Regions from separate parts of the Kitasatospora sp. NPDC005751 genome, predicted to be linked through region 4. Evidence: riboswitches for the same ligand, from Rfam matches in the RefSeq annotation. Region 4 holds a riboswitch; each other region holds the start of a gene.
What was found. Region 4 has a riboswitch for cobalamin ahead of ABZ497_RS29870 (HoxN/HupN/NixA family nickel/cobalt transporter). Riboswitches for the same ligand answer to the same signal wherever they lie in the genome.

Region 1 (3,359 bases), on a different contig from region 4:
CACGGACACTCCTCCGGATGCTCACCGGCACCGGCCTGCGCCGTCACAACCGGAACACGTGTACGACTGACAGGCGGTGAGCCTGCCACATCCCCCGGGGCCGGGGCGAGCGGACCCGCCGGGCGCGAACCGGGGCGGGCCCGGCCGGAACCGGGCCGAACCGGGCGGACCGTCAGCCTGCCGGGGTGGCGGCCGGTGCGCCGCCCGCCGCCTTGGTGCGCTGGAGGAGCTGGTTCTTCACGTGCTCGTCGAAGCCCGCGGCGGCCGCGGTCGCGGCGGCGTCCGCGGTGTTGCCGCCCTTGGCGGAGCCCTCGACGGTGAAGAAGCCGTACCGGCCCAGGGTGCCCTTGGTGTTGGTGCAGCCGGGGGTGGTGCAGAACGCCGGCGAGCCGGGGGCCGCGGCGCCCTTGAGGTGGCCGACGTAGTTCTTCACCGCGGTCTCGGCCTGCTGCTTGTGGTCGAAGACCGCGACGCCGACCGTCACCGCGCTGTCGCCGGAGACGTAGGTGGCCCGGAGCACCTGGCGGCAGCCCTGGTCACCGAGGACCTTGCCGAGGCCGCCGACCGTGGAGTTGCCGTCCCAGCAGGGCGAGTCGAGCGAGACCACGGTGCGGTTCCAGGTGGCGCCGTTGACCGTCACGGTGAGCGCCGAGAAGAGCGCCGCCGCGTCCTGCGGAGCCGGGTCGGTGGTCGCCTCCCAGAGCGGCTTCGACGGGTCCTCGGGCGTGGCGCTCGGGGTGGCCGTCGGGGACGCCTTGCCGGACGCCGTGGGCGCCGGCGGCTGGGTGGCCGCCGTGGCGGCGCCGGTGGGATCCGCGACCGGCTTCTTGTCGTCGCCCTTGTTCAGGAACAGCAGGCCGCCGGCGACCAGGCCGCCGACCACCAGGAGGGCGACCACGCCGCCGATGATCCGCGTCCGGCCCTTGCGCTTGGCCTCCGCCTCGTTCCGGTCCGCGAGGGCGGCCCAGTCCGGCTCGGCGTGCTGCGGCACGGGCTGGGGGTGCTGGGGCTGCGGCTGCCACTGGTGCTGCTGCGGCTGCGGCTGCGGCTGCGGCTGCGGCTGGACATGCTGCTGGTGCACCGGGGGCTGGGGCTGCGGCTGCACCGGCGCCGGCTGCTGCGGGACCGGCTGCTGCTGCGGGACCGGCTGCGGCACGGGCGGCTGGACCTGCTGCGGCGGCTGCGGCACGGACGGCACCGGCGGCTGGACCGGCTGCGGCGCGGGCACCGGCGGCCCGTACGAGGCGGGCGGCGGACCGAACCCGCCCGGGGCCGGCGGCACCGGCTGCGGCACGCCGGGGTACGGCGCGGGCGGCGGGCCCTGCGGCGGCTGTCCGGGCGTGCCCGGCTGCTGGTTCTGCGCGCCACCCGGCCCGGCGGGAGGGTGCGGCTGCTGCCCCGGCGAGCCGGGTCGGCCGCTCCACTCCCCAGGCGTGCCCGTTCCGTCGCTCATGCGCCCCCCTCACTGCCTTCGGCGGCCGCTCCGCGAATCACGTCGGTGTCGACGACCCGCTGGCTCCGCTCCCTCATGAGCCGAGATCGTAGGGCATGCCCCTGACGGCGGGCCTGCCCGGTGGCCGATCCGTTTCCGAATCCGAACACCGGCCGGGCCCCGGGCACTCCCGGCGACGCCCTGCGCCGCGGTCCGCGAAGGCCCTGGAACGACCCTGCGGCGGCCCCCGGCGCCGGCCCCCGCGGCGGGCGGCCGGGGGCCGGCCGCAGCCCCGGAACGGCCCCGGAACAGCCCGGGAAAGGCCTCTCGCCGGTACCACCTGCGATCACGTCGACACGCGACGCCGCACAACATGTGGGGTCGCATCGAGCGGACACCACTAGATGTATGCTCATCCCTGCTGTCGACGCAGGGGAACCCGGTGCGAGTCCGGGACTGCCCCGCAGCGGTGTGCGGGCGGCTCCGACAGAGCCCGCGAGTCCGAATACCTGCCGACGGCGTGCCGCCTGGCCTCCCCGCAGAGGCCTTTCGCACCAGCACCACTTCCGGGCCTCGCGGGCGGGCCGGGGATGCCACCGTCGCGCGCCGCCTCCGGGCCGGCGCGCCGTGCTCCCCTGCCCCGAACGGTCCGGCCCGAGCCACCGCCGACGCCGATCGCCGCCAGGAGAGAGCGCCTTGACCACCGCTGCCTCAGTCACCCTGCCCGCCCAGGGTTCCAGCTCCGCCCCCGTCGACCCGACGGTGTCCGACCCCGGTGGCGCACTGCTCCGGCTGCTGACCGACCGCAGCGCCGACCTCCCCCAGGTGGACCCCGGCCATGTCGCCGCCGCCGCGCTGCGCGGCCGCCACGCCGGCTCGGACTTCGCCGAGCTGCGCGGGCTGGCCGTGGACGCCGCAGCGTCGATGATCGCCGAGGACCCGCAGTACTCGAAGCTGGCCGCGCGACTGCTCGCGCTGGAGATCGTCGACGAGGCGGTGAGCCAGGGTTCGGTCACCTTCTCGGACTCGATCGCGGTCGGCCACGCCGAGGGCCTGATCGGCGACTCCACCGCCGACTTCGTCGCCAAGCACGCCACCGCCCTGAACGCGCTGATCGACCCCGAGGGCGACGGCCGCTTCGAGTACTTCGGCCTGCGCACCGTGCAGTCCCGGTACCTGCTGCGCCACCCGATCACCCGCAAGGTCGTCGAGACCCCGCAGCAGTTCCTGCTCCGCGTCGCCTGTGGTCTGGCGGTCGGCGACAACGAGCAGTCGGTGCGCGAGGTCTCCGAGCTGTACGGCCTGATGAGCCGGCTGGAGTACCTGACCTCCTCGCCGACGCTCTTCAACTCCGGCACCAAGCACCCGCAGATGTCGAGCTGCTACCTGCTGGACTCGCCGCTGGACAACCTGGACTCGATCTACTCCCGGTACGCCCAGATCGCCCGCCTCTCCAAGCACGCCGGCGGCATCGGCCTGTCCTACTCGCGGATCCGCTCGCGCGGCAGCCTGATCCGGGGCACCAACGGCAAGTCCAACGGCATCGTCCCGTTCCTGCGCACCCTCGACTCCTCGGTCGCCGCGGTCAACCAGGGCGGCCGCCGCAAGGGCGCGGCCTGCGTCTACCTGGAGACCTGGCACGCGGACATCGAGGAGTTCCTGGAGCTGCGCGACAACACCGGTGAGGAGGCGCGCCGCACCCACAACCTCAACCTGGCGCACTGGATCCCGGACGAGTTCATGCGCCGCGTCAACGCGAACGCCGACTGGTCGCTGTTCTCCCCCGCCGACGTGCCCGAGCTGGTCGACCTCTGGGGCGCCGAGTTCGACGAGGCGTACCTGAAGGCCGAGCAGGCCGGCAAGGCCGTCCGCACCATCCCGGCGCAGACCCTCTACTCCCGGATGATGCGCACCCTGGCGCAGACCG
Region 2 (3,359 bases), on a different contig from region 4:
TGCCGTAGGACTGCACCCAGCCGTGCCGGGTGGCCAGGTAGCCGGTCAGCTGCTCGGCGAAGTACTGCACCATGTCGTTGCGTTCGGGCTCGCCGTGGACGAGCACGTCGAGGCCGGCCTTCTCCTGGTAGCCGATCACCTCGCGGACCTCGGCCCGCATCCGGTCCCGGTAGGTGCCGTCGTCGATGCGGCCGGCGCGCAGGTCGGCGCGGGCGGTGCGCAGGTCGGTGGTCTGCGGGAAGGAGCCGATGGTGGTGGTCGGCAGCAGCGGCAGGCCGAGCCGGGCCCGCTGCGCCTCGGCGCGCTCGGGGTAGGCCGGGGCGCGGCGGGCGTCCTCGGGGGCGGTGGCGGCGACCCGGGCCCGGACGGCCGGGTCGCGGGTCAGCGCCGAGCCGGCACGGGAGGCCAGGTCGGCCCGGTTGGCGGCCAGTTGGGCCGCGATGGTGTCGGTGCCGTGGGCCAGGCCGCGGGCCAGGGTGGCGACCTCGGTGGTCTTCTGACGGGCGAAGGCGAGCCAGCGGGCGACCTGCGGGTCGAGGTCGCGCTCGAGGTCGGCGTCGAGCGGGACGTGCAGCAGCGAGCAGGACGGTGCGACGTCGACCCGGTCCGCCAGACCGAGCAGCGTGCCGAGGGTGGCGAGGGACTTCTCCAGGTTGTTGATCCAGATGTTGCGGCCGTCCACCACGCCCGCGACCAGGCGCTTGCCGGGCACTCCGCCGACGGCGGCGAGGTCGTCGAGGTTGGCGGCGCCGGGGCCGGTGAAGTCCAGGCCGATGCCCTCGATCGGGGCCTTGGCCAGGACGGGCAGGGCCTCGCCGAGCCGGTCGAAGTAGCTGGTGACCAGCAGTTGCGGGCGGTCGGTGAGCGCACCGAGCTCGCGGTAGACGCGGGTGGCGGCGTTCAGTTCGGCCGGGGTGCGGTCCTGGACGAGCGCGGGCTCGTCCAGCTGGACCCAGTCGGCGCCGGCGGCCCGCAGGTCGGCGAGGAGTTCCGCGTAGACGGGCAGCAGCCGGTCCAGCAGGGTGACCGGCCGGAAGTCGGCGGCCACGCCGGGGGCGGGCTTGGCGAGCAGCAGGTAGGTCAGCGGTCCGACCAGCACGGGCCGGGGGCGGTGGCCGAGGCCGAGCGCCTCACGCAGTTCGGAGACCGGCTTGGCGGAGTTCGCGGCGAAGACCGTGTCCGGACCCAACTCCGGTACGAGGTAGTGGTAGTTGGTGTCGAACCACTTGGTCATCTCCAGCGGTGCGACATCCTGGGTGCCGCGCGCCATGGCGAAGTAGCCGTCCAGCGGGTCGGTGTCGACGGCGGCGCGGTGGCGGGCCGGGATCGCGCCGACCGCGACCGTGGTGTCCAGGACGTGGTCGTAGAGCGAGAAGTCGCCGGTGGGGATTTCGGCGATGCCCGCGTCCGCCAGCTGCCGCCAGTTGGCGCGGCGCAGGATGGCGGCGGTGGCGTGCAGGGCGGCGGCGTCGACGCGGCCCGCCCAGTACCCCTCGACGGCCTTCTTCAGCTCCCGGTCGGCGCCCTGCCTCGGGTAGCCGTACACGGTGGCCTGCGGGGTGGTGGAACTCGGTGACACGGAACTCTCCTTCGCGAGTCGCGCTGCGATCCCGGGAGAGCACGACGGCGTGGAGGTACGGCAGTGGGGGCACGGCACCGGGGTGGGCCCGCCCGCTCCGCCGACCCGCCCTCGAGGTCACCGAGATCACCGCGTGCGGGGTGCACGCGGGCAGTGGCAGGTCTTCGGACTCGCGGGCACGTCCGCCTGGCTCCCAGGCCGGACACCTACTGGCCGTCGCTTCCCGGGCCCGGCTGGGCCCAGTGCATGTGACGGCGGTCGTTCCCACTCACCGCTGCGGGGCAGTCCCGGATTCCCACCGGGTTCCCTCTTGCGACGCCGTGGCTGGAGGACACGGCGAACCGACTGCACCACCCACCCTAGGCCCATCACCGACGGCGCGTCAGTGATTGTCCGGATCGCGGATGGCGGCGTGGGACGGCTCCGGCGGTCCGCACCGCCCGAGCACCCCGGCAACCCGAGCAGTCCCGCGGACCACGACGGGAGGAGTGGACGCCTCTCCGCCGCCGGGTACTCGGGCTCACCGCCGACCCCCGAGAGGCCGGGTCGACGGCGCGTGCATGACGTCACAGCGCCGCCGGGCCGGTCCTCCGCGGCCCACCCGGCGGTTCGCCCGGGACCGGCCGCGCCCGGCGGACGGGCAGCCGCACGGCACAATCACTGTCATGCGGCACATCTTCCTCATCGGCATCGGGGCGGGCGATCCCGACCACCTCACCCTGCAGGCGGTCAAGGCCCTCGCCCGCACCGACGTCTTCTTCATCCTCGACAAGAACGAGGAACGGCAGGACCTCATCCGGCTGCGCCGGCAGCTGCTGACCGAGCACGGCCGCCCGGGCCACCGCGTCATCGAGGTCGCGGACGCCGAGCGGGACCGCGCCACCCCGGCGTACACCGCGGCCGTGGACGACTGGCGCACCCGCCGGGCCGACCTGGTCGAGCGGCTGGTCGCCGAACACCTCGGCCCGGAGGAGACCGGCGCGTTCCTGGTCTGGGGCGACCCGAGCCTCTACGACAGCGTCATCGCCGTGATCGACGAGGTCCTGGCCCGCGGCGGCGCCACCTTCGGGTACGAGGTGGTCCCGGGCATCAGCAGCGTCTCGGCGCTCGCCGCCCGGCACCGCACCACCCTGACCCGGGTCGGCCGCCCGCTGCAGATCACCACCGGCCGCCGTCTCGCCGAGGGCTTCCCCGAGCAGGTGGACGACGTGGTGGTGATGCTGGACGGGCGGGCCGCGTTCACCGGGATCGACCCCGAGGGGCTGGAGATCTTCTACGGCGCCTACCTGGGCACACCGGACGAGATCCTCGTCGCCGGCCCCCTCGCCGAAACCGCCCCCCGGATCCGCGCGCTCCGCGACGAGGCCCGCGAACGCAAGGGCTGGATCATGGACACCTACCTCCTCCGCCGCTCCGGGAGCTGACGGCTTCCGGCCGAGCCGGAGGCCGGCGACGGTGACCGCGCCGACGCAGATCCTCGCGACCGGACTGAAGCGGCGCCACGTCTCGGCCCGGAGCAGGCCGGCCCCGTCGCCGAGGCGGCCGGGGTGACCGGGGCGGCCGGGGTGACCGATCAGTAGCGCGCGGCGCCCGTTTCACCTGGTGAGGCGGGACGGCTACGAACCGGCCGGGGCCCCGCCGTCGTCCCGGTCGGCCACGTCCTCGGACCGCTCGCCGGCCACCCCGGGCGCCCCGGCTGCCCCGCCGGCGCCCTCGCGCTCGACGGCCCACTCCGTACGGCGTTCGCGGGTCAGGACCCAGTCGGCGGCCCGGCGCGGAG
Region 3 (3,359 bases), on a different contig from region 4:
ACCCAGCTGGCGGCCATGGAGGCGCTCGCCCGCGCCTGCCCGGGCAGTTACTGGACCGCCACCGTGTCCGGCCTGCTGTGCGGCAAGCTGATCTCCCGCTACAGCCGGCCCAGCGAGTACGACCGGCTGCTGAAGCCGCTGATCTCCGGCGAGAAGCTGGCCTGCTTCGCCATCGTGGAACCGCCCGCGGGCAGCGACGCCGGGACCTACACCACCACGGTCCGGCCGGCCGGAGCCCCCGGCGAGGGGTTCGTCATCAACGGCGAGAAGGCCAAGATCACCAATGCGCCGGACGCGGACGTGGCCGTCACACTCGCCCGCCGGCAGAAGGCCCCCGGCGACGAGGGCCACGACTGGTGCCTCGCCTTCGTGGACCTGAACCAGCCCGGCGTCCGCCGCTACGAGACGCCGCGGATGGGCCTGCGCGGCATGCCGTGGGGCGGCATCGTCTTCACCGAGGCCACCGTCTCCGAGGCCGACGTGGTGCCCGTGCCGTTCGGCGAACTGGCCGGTGAGCTGGCCGAACTGATGGCCTGGGGCTGGCTGCTGATCTCCGTCTCGGCCATCGCCATCGCCGAGTCCGCGCTGGACGCCTCGGTCCGGTATGCGGGTGAGCGGGTCTCCTTCGGGCGGCCCCTGGCGCACATGGAGGGCGTGCAGACCCAGCTCGCCGAGTCCCGGGCCCAGATCGACGCCGCCCGGGTGCTGGCCCGCCGGGCGGTGACCGAGCTCGCCGCCGGCCGGTCGGCCCGGGAGGCGATCGCCATGCTCAAGATCTACGCCACCGAGATGGCCGTCGAGGTCGCCGCCCGCGCCGTGCAGATCCACGGCGCGGCCGGCGTCACCCGGGGCCACGAGGTGGAGCGCCTCTACCGAGACGCCCAGATGAACGTCATCGGCGGGTTCACCTCCAACCGGCTGCGGGAGACGGTCGCCGAGAGCCTGGGCCTGGGCCCGGCGGTCTACCGGCCGTTCGACTGGGTGGCACCGGCCGGTCTCGGTACCGATCCGGCGGGCTTCGACGGCCTCACCCGGCCCGCCGGGGCCGTTCCCGCGTAGCTCCGCGGTCCGGCACCACCCGGGGGTTCTTCCGGCCCGCCGCAGGCCGGGCCGGAAGAACCCCCGGATACCGGGACCGGCCGGCCGGCCAGCCGGCCGGTCGAATTCCCGGCGGACCGGAATTCGTCACGGCGAATTCATCTCCGGCAACACCACGGGTACGTTCCTCCGGCGTAGTGCCGGGAATCCGTGAGGGGAATCCGTGACGGAAATCCGTGGCTCGAACCGGTGGCGGGAATCCGGGCCGACCCGCCGGGCGGCTTCCCGGCACTCCCGGGCATTTCCCGGGGCCGACCGGCCGGGGCCATTCGCGAGGCGGCCCCGGCCGGTCGGCCGGTATTCACCGACGGGTCTGCTCGCCCCCTCCCGGAGGGTCGTGATGATGGCCGAGAAGTCCAGCCCCGCTCCCTCAGCGGCGGCGAAGTCCGCGTGCAACTCCGCTGCCCTCAGGCCGAGTTCCACCGGCAGGCCGGCGGCCTTGACCGCTCCGGCGGCCAGTTCGAAGTCCTTGGCCATCAACGCGGCGGCGAAGCCGGCCCGGTCGTCATGGTTGGCGGGGCCGGCCGGCACCGGGCCGGAGACGGGCCAGTTGCCGGTCAGCGCCCAGCACTGGCCGGAGGCGGCCGAGGCGACGTCGAACAGCGCCTGGTGGCTGAGCCCGAGCTCTCCCCCAGCACGAACGCCTCGCTGACCGCGATCATCGAGATCCCGAGGATCACGCTGTTGCAGATCTTCGCGGCCTGCCCGGCGCCCGCGGGGCCGCAGTGCACGACCTTGGCCCATCGCCGCCGGCACCGGTCCGGCGGCGGCGAGGTCCGCCGCCGCGGCGCCCACCATGAAGGTGAGGCTCCCGGCGGTCGCGCCGGGCACGCAGCCGGAGACCGGCGCGTCGATCGCGACGAAACCGGCCGTCTCCGCCACGGATCATCACAAGCCTGCTCCCGGATCACTGCGCGCCGCCCGGTCTTCCCGGCTGGGTGCCAGTGACTGGTACTGCGACGACGCACTCTCCGGTCACAGTGGCGGGACCGTGCCGGATTCACACCGGCTTCGCTGCACTGCGGGCCTTGTTCACGACCATTTAGTCGGGCGCCCTAGTGCTTGATTCCTCAAGTCATGGGTATAGATGCTGTGTTGGTTGAGTTGGTGGGTTGATCGGGGGTGGGGTGTGCCGGGGTTGTTGCAGGCCCGGGCCGCTGTGGGGGCGGACGAGGAGAGGGCGATCGTCAGGTTGGCCAGGGCGCGGAAGGCGCCGGCGGATCTGGTGATGCGGGCGCGGATCATCGAGCTGAGCTGGAACGGCCTGCGGGTGGCGGCGATCGCCGCAGAGCTGGGCTGCCACGCGAAGACGGTCCGCTGGTGGCTCCACCGGTTCAACGATCTCGGCCTGGAGGGGATGGAGGACCGGCCGATCACCGGCCGGCCCCGGCGGCTGACCGAGGCCGAGCGGTCTCGGATCATCGCCCTGGTCAAGCAGGTGCCGCCCGGACGGCCGACCAGGCAGGCGGACGGGGAACTCGCCCCCGCCGACGAGGCCGGCCCGCCGCAGTGGACGCTGGACGCGCTGGCCGAGCAGGCCCGGCGACTGGGGATCGAGGTCAAACGCTCCCAGGTCCGCCGGATCCTGCTCGCCGAGGGCGCGCGTGGCGCCGTACCCGTTCGTGGACCCGGTCGAAGGACCGGGACTTCGAGGGAAAAGGACGCGGATCATCGGTCTCTACACCTGCCCGCCCGACGGTGCGACGGTCGTCTGCGCCGACGAGCTCGGACCGGTGATCCCACGCACGTTCCCGCCGGCGCCGGGCTGGTCACCGGACGGGCACCGCATCAAGAACGAGATCGACTACTCCCGCGGCCCGGAGAAGACCTGGGTCTACGGGGGCCTTCGCGTCCGGGACGGGCAGCAGATCACGATGACCGCCTCCTCCCGCAACAGCGTCTTCTACCAGCAGTTCCTCCAGCTGGTCGAGGACGCCAACCCCACAGGCGACATCTATGTGGTGACCGACAACCTGTCATCCCACAACAGCGTCTCCACCCGGGCCTGGCTCGAGAGCCACCCGCGCATCAAGCACGTCTTCATACCCGTCGGCGCGTGCTGGCTCAACCTCCAGGAAGCCTGGTGGCGCATCTTCCGCAAGGCAGCCCTCGCCGGCCACTCCTTCGCCGACCCCGACGAGATCACCCAGGCCACCCGAATCGCAACCGCCCAGCTCAACGCCCGCGCCCGACCCTGGATCTGGGGCCGACCCGCCCCACCAACCCGACAACTGCGACACCGTTATGTGTACCTGCTTTAA
Region 4 (3,359 bases):
GCGGTCCGATCGCGCTGGACGACGGCCCCGACGCGACGCAGGAGGCGCTGATCGCCGTCTTCCGCAAGCTGGGCCAGCTCCAGGACCCGGCCGCGCTGTTCGGCTGGGTCCGCTCGATCGCCGTGCGGGAGGCCGTCCGGCACGTCCGGCGGGTCGCCCGCTGCGTCCCGGCCGACCTCTCCGAGCTGCCCCGCCCCGGCGACCCGCAGCTGGCCACCGACATCCAGGACGTCCTCGCCCGGCTGACGCCGGAGCACCGCGCCGTGCTGGTGCTGCGCGACCTGGAGGGGCTCGACGAGCGGTCCACCGCAGAACTGCTGGGCGTGGCACCCGGCACCGTGAAGTCCCGGCTCTCCCGGGCCCGGCTCGGCTTTCGAAGGGCGTGGCAGCAGTGAGCGCACCGACCCCCTGGCCGACGGCGGCCTTCGACCCGGTCCGCCGGCTGCATGTGATCGCCGCCGTCACCCCCGGCGCCGCCGTCCGGGAGGCGCTGATCGACGCGCCGTTCGAGCGGGTCTGGGCGGCCGCGGCCGACCTGGAGGAGGGGCTCCCGCGCTGGCTGCCGGACATCCGGTCGGTCCGCGTGGCCGGGAGACCGGCGGACGGTCGCACCGAGGCGCTGGTGACCGGCCACACCCGGCTGCGGGCCCGTTTCGACGTCGAGCTGACGCCCGGGTGGTGCCTGATGCGCAGCCGCTTCCTGCTGGGCGGGATGGCGGCTCGCGCCGAGGCCGGAGGCACCCGCTTCGCCTTCCTCGGCGCGTTCCGGCTCCCCGGCGCGGGTCTGCTCGACCGGGCCCTGCGGCCCGCGACGGACCCGCTGGCCCGGCGCTCGCTGGAGCGCTTCGAACGGCTGGTGCGAGAGGGGTGAGGCGGGCCCCGGGCGCGACGGCCCGGGGCGCCGGGTCGGTGTTCCGCGGGCGCAGCCGGTCAGCCGGCCGCGGCGGCCCGGGGTGCGGAGGGCTCGCCGCCGGTGGCGTCGCTCCCGGTGGCGGGCTCGCCGTGCTCGTGGTGGTCCGCGGCGGCGCACTCGTCGAGGAGGGGGCGCAGGGCCTCGTCCACGAGCCGGTAGCGCACCACGCGGCCGTCCTTGTCGCCGGTGACCACACCCGCGGTGCGCAGCAGCCGCAGCGCCTGCGAGACGGCCGGGTCGCGCATGCCGGTGGCGACCGCCAGGTCGGTGACGGCGAGCGGCCCGGCCCGGTGCAGGGCGAGCAGCAGGGCGAGCCGCCCCGGGTCGGCGAGCAGCGAGAACCGCTCGGCCCAGGACCGGACGTGCCCGGGGTCGCCGATCGCGGCGATGGCCTCGCAGACCCGGTGCCCGTCGATGGTGCGGTGGCCCGCGCGGTCGGCCGGTACGAGATGCATGCGGACATTGTTGCAGCCCGTGGCTGTGATCCTGGACACCTGCGCAGGTGCGCAGCCTTGCAAGGGTGAGGTGCGGCCCCCTACGGTGTTGCCCGCCGTGGTGTTCGGGAAGACCGGTGACGGACCCTCAGGGTCCGGAGTCCGGAGCGGCCCTCGCCACTGTGATCGGGGGAGTCGTCCGTATCCACGACGCCACTGGGCGCCTCGCGCGCCTGGGAAGGCGGATCCGGAAGCCCCGTCAGCCAGGAGACCGGCCACGGCATCTCACGAACGTCTTTCCACGAGGTGCTGGAGCGTGATCCGAAGATGACCCTGCCCGAAACCGCCGCTGTTCCCGCGGCGTCCTCCGCCCTGCCGAGCTTCCGCTGGCGGCGCGAGGACACCCTCCGCACGGCCGGGTTGATGGGGGTGATCCTGGCCATGCACGTGGTGGCCTTCGGGACGCTGATCTTCCTGGTCGCCCCCGAGAAGTACGAGGTCGGTACCCAGGTCTTCGGGGTGGGCCTGGGCATCACCGCCTACACCCTCGGCATGCGGCACGCCTTCGACGCCGACCACATCGCGGTGATCGACAACACCACCCGCAAGCTCATGGCGGACGGCAAGCGGCCCGTCTCGGTGGGCTTCTGGTTCGCGCTCGGCCACTCCTCGATGGTGGTCCTGATGGCCGCCCTGGTGGCGGGCGGCGCCCAGCTGGCCAGCACGCTGATGGACGACGAGTCCACCACGCACCAGTGGCTCGGTGTGGTCGGCACTTCCGCGTCCGGTGTCTTCCTCTACCTGATCGGCGCGCTCAACCTGGCGGCGCTGTTCGGCATCCTCAAGGTGTTCCGGTCGATGAGGGCCGGTCGGTTCGACGAGGCGGAGCTGGAGGAGCACCTCAACTCGCGCGGTCTGATGGCCCGGGTGCTGAACCGGGCGACCCGCTCGATCACGCGGCCCGGCCAGATGTTCCCGGTCGGCATGGTGCTCGGCCTCGGCTTCGACACCGCGACCGAGGTGACCCTGATGGTGATGGCCGGCTCCGGCGCGGCCGCCGGGCTGCCCTGGTACGCGATCGTCTGCCTGCCGCTGCTGTTCGCGTCCGGGATGAGCCTGTTCGACACGCTGGACGGGACGTTCATGAACTTCGCGTACCAGTGGGCGTTCTCCAACCCGGTGCGCAAGGTGTACTACAACCTGACCATCACCGGGCTGTCGATCGCGGTGGCGTTCATCATCGGCACCATCGAGCTGGTCGCCGTGCTGCACGAGAAGCTGGACCTCACCGACCCGGTCAGCGGCTGGATCGCGGACATCTCGCTGGACAACGTCGGCTACGCGATCGTCGGGCTGTTCGTGGTGGTCTGGGGGGCGGCGATCGCCTACTGGCGCCTCGCCGGCGTGGAACAGCGCTGGAGCCCGAAGCCGGTGGTACCGGCCGGCGGGGTGCCCGCCCAGGGGGCGGCGGCCGACGAGGCCGCCGGGGTCACCAAGTAGTCGGCCCCGACGGCCCGCGGCACCGCGGTGTCACGAGGCGGCGCCCACCCGGTCCGTTCGGGTGGGCGCCGCCTCGCCGTGGTCCGCGGGCCCGGCCGGGCCCACGGGGGAGGTCAGCGCTCCTCGCGGAAGTCGACGTGCCGGCGCGCGACCGGGTCGTACTTGCGCAGCACCAGCCGGTCGGCGTCGGTGCGGCGGTTCTTGCGGGTCACATAGGTGAAGCCGGTCTCGGCCGTGGACCTGAGCTTGACGACGGGGCGCAGTTCGCTGCGGGCCATGGTTCTCCTCCTCCGAGGGGTGGGCGGTCGGGAAACGGCTTCCGCCGAAATGGAAGTCGTTTTCAAGGGGTCCAACACGGCCTCCGCCCCGCCCATTCCCCGGCGGGCGGTGGAGGCGCTGGTCGGCCGTGCGACCGCGTACGCGCCGGGGCTCGTCGGGCGGCGCGCGCTCCCGCCGGCGGCTCCGGTCGTCCGGTCCGCCGCCCGCGCCGTCCGTTCGGGTGCGCGGCCGGT

Region 1: it holds a riboswitch for cobalamin, as region 4 does, so the genes downstream of both, ABZ497_RS03825 (ribonucleoside-diphosphate reductase subunit alpha) here and ABZ497_RS29870 (HoxN/HupN/NixA family nickel/cobalt transporter) in region 4, are expected to answer to the same signal.
Region 2: it holds a riboswitch for cobalamin, as region 4 does, so the genes downstream of both, metE (5-methyltetrahydropteroyltriglutamate--homocysteine S-methyltransferase) here and ABZ497_RS29870 (HoxN/HupN/NixA family nickel/cobalt transporter) in region 4, are expected to answer to the same signal.
Region 3: it holds a riboswitch for cobalamin, as region 4 does, so the genes downstream of both, ABZ497_RS34885 (NAD-binding protein) here and ABZ497_RS29870 (HoxN/HupN/NixA family nickel/cobalt transporter) in region 4, are expected to answer to the same signal.

Annotation. Positions count from the first base shown of each region.
Region 1 is NZ_JBEXYC010000002.1:256,902-260,260, forward strand. Features, by position in the region: gene ABZ497_RS03815 (glycosyl hydrolase) at 1-3, opposite strand, end outside; gene ABZ497_RS03820 (hypothetical protein) at 173-1,453, opposite strand; cobalamin riboswitch at 1,824-1,964, shown strand; gene ABZ497_RS03825 (ribonucleoside-diphosphate reductase subunit alpha) at 2,153-3,359, shown strand, end outside.
Region 2 is NZ_JBEXYC010000072.1:4,756-8,114, reverse strand. Features, by position in the region: gene metE (5-methyltetrahydropteroyltriglutamate--homocysteine S-methyltransferase) at 1-1,579, opposite strand, end outside; cobalamin riboswitch at 1,717-1,940, opposite strand; gene cobF (precorrin-6A synthase (deacetylating)) at 2,245-3,003, shown strand; gene ABZ497_RS33170 (MarR family winged helix-turn-helix transcriptional regulator) at 3,196-3,359, opposite strand, start outside.
Region 3 is NZ_JBEXYC010000089.1:13,567-16,925, forward strand. Features, by position in the region: gene ABZ497_RS34880 (acyl-CoA dehydrogenase family protein) at 1-1,059, shown strand, start outside; partial or broken gene ABZ497_RS34885 (NAD-binding protein) at 1,423-1,968, opposite strand; cobalamin riboswitch at 1,992-2,114, opposite strand; partial or broken gene ABZ497_RS34890 (helix-turn-helix domain-containing protein) at 2,327-2,626, shown strand; gene ABZ497_RS34895 (IS630 family transposase) at 2,769-3,359, shown strand.
Region 4 is NZ_JBEXYC010000052.1:35,812-39,170, reverse strand. Features, by position in the region: gene ABZ497_RS29885 (RNA polymerase sigma factor) at 1-395, shown strand, start outside; gene ABZ497_RS29880 (SRPBCC family protein) at 392-871, shown strand; partial or broken gene ABZ497_RS29875 (metalloregulator ArsR/SmtB family transcription factor) at 1,030-1,368, opposite strand; cobalamin riboswitch at 1,450-1,642, shown strand; gene ABZ497_RS29870 (HoxN/HupN/NixA family nickel/cobalt transporter) at 1,675-2,847, shown strand; gene rpmG (50S ribosomal protein L33) at 2,961-3,125, opposite strand.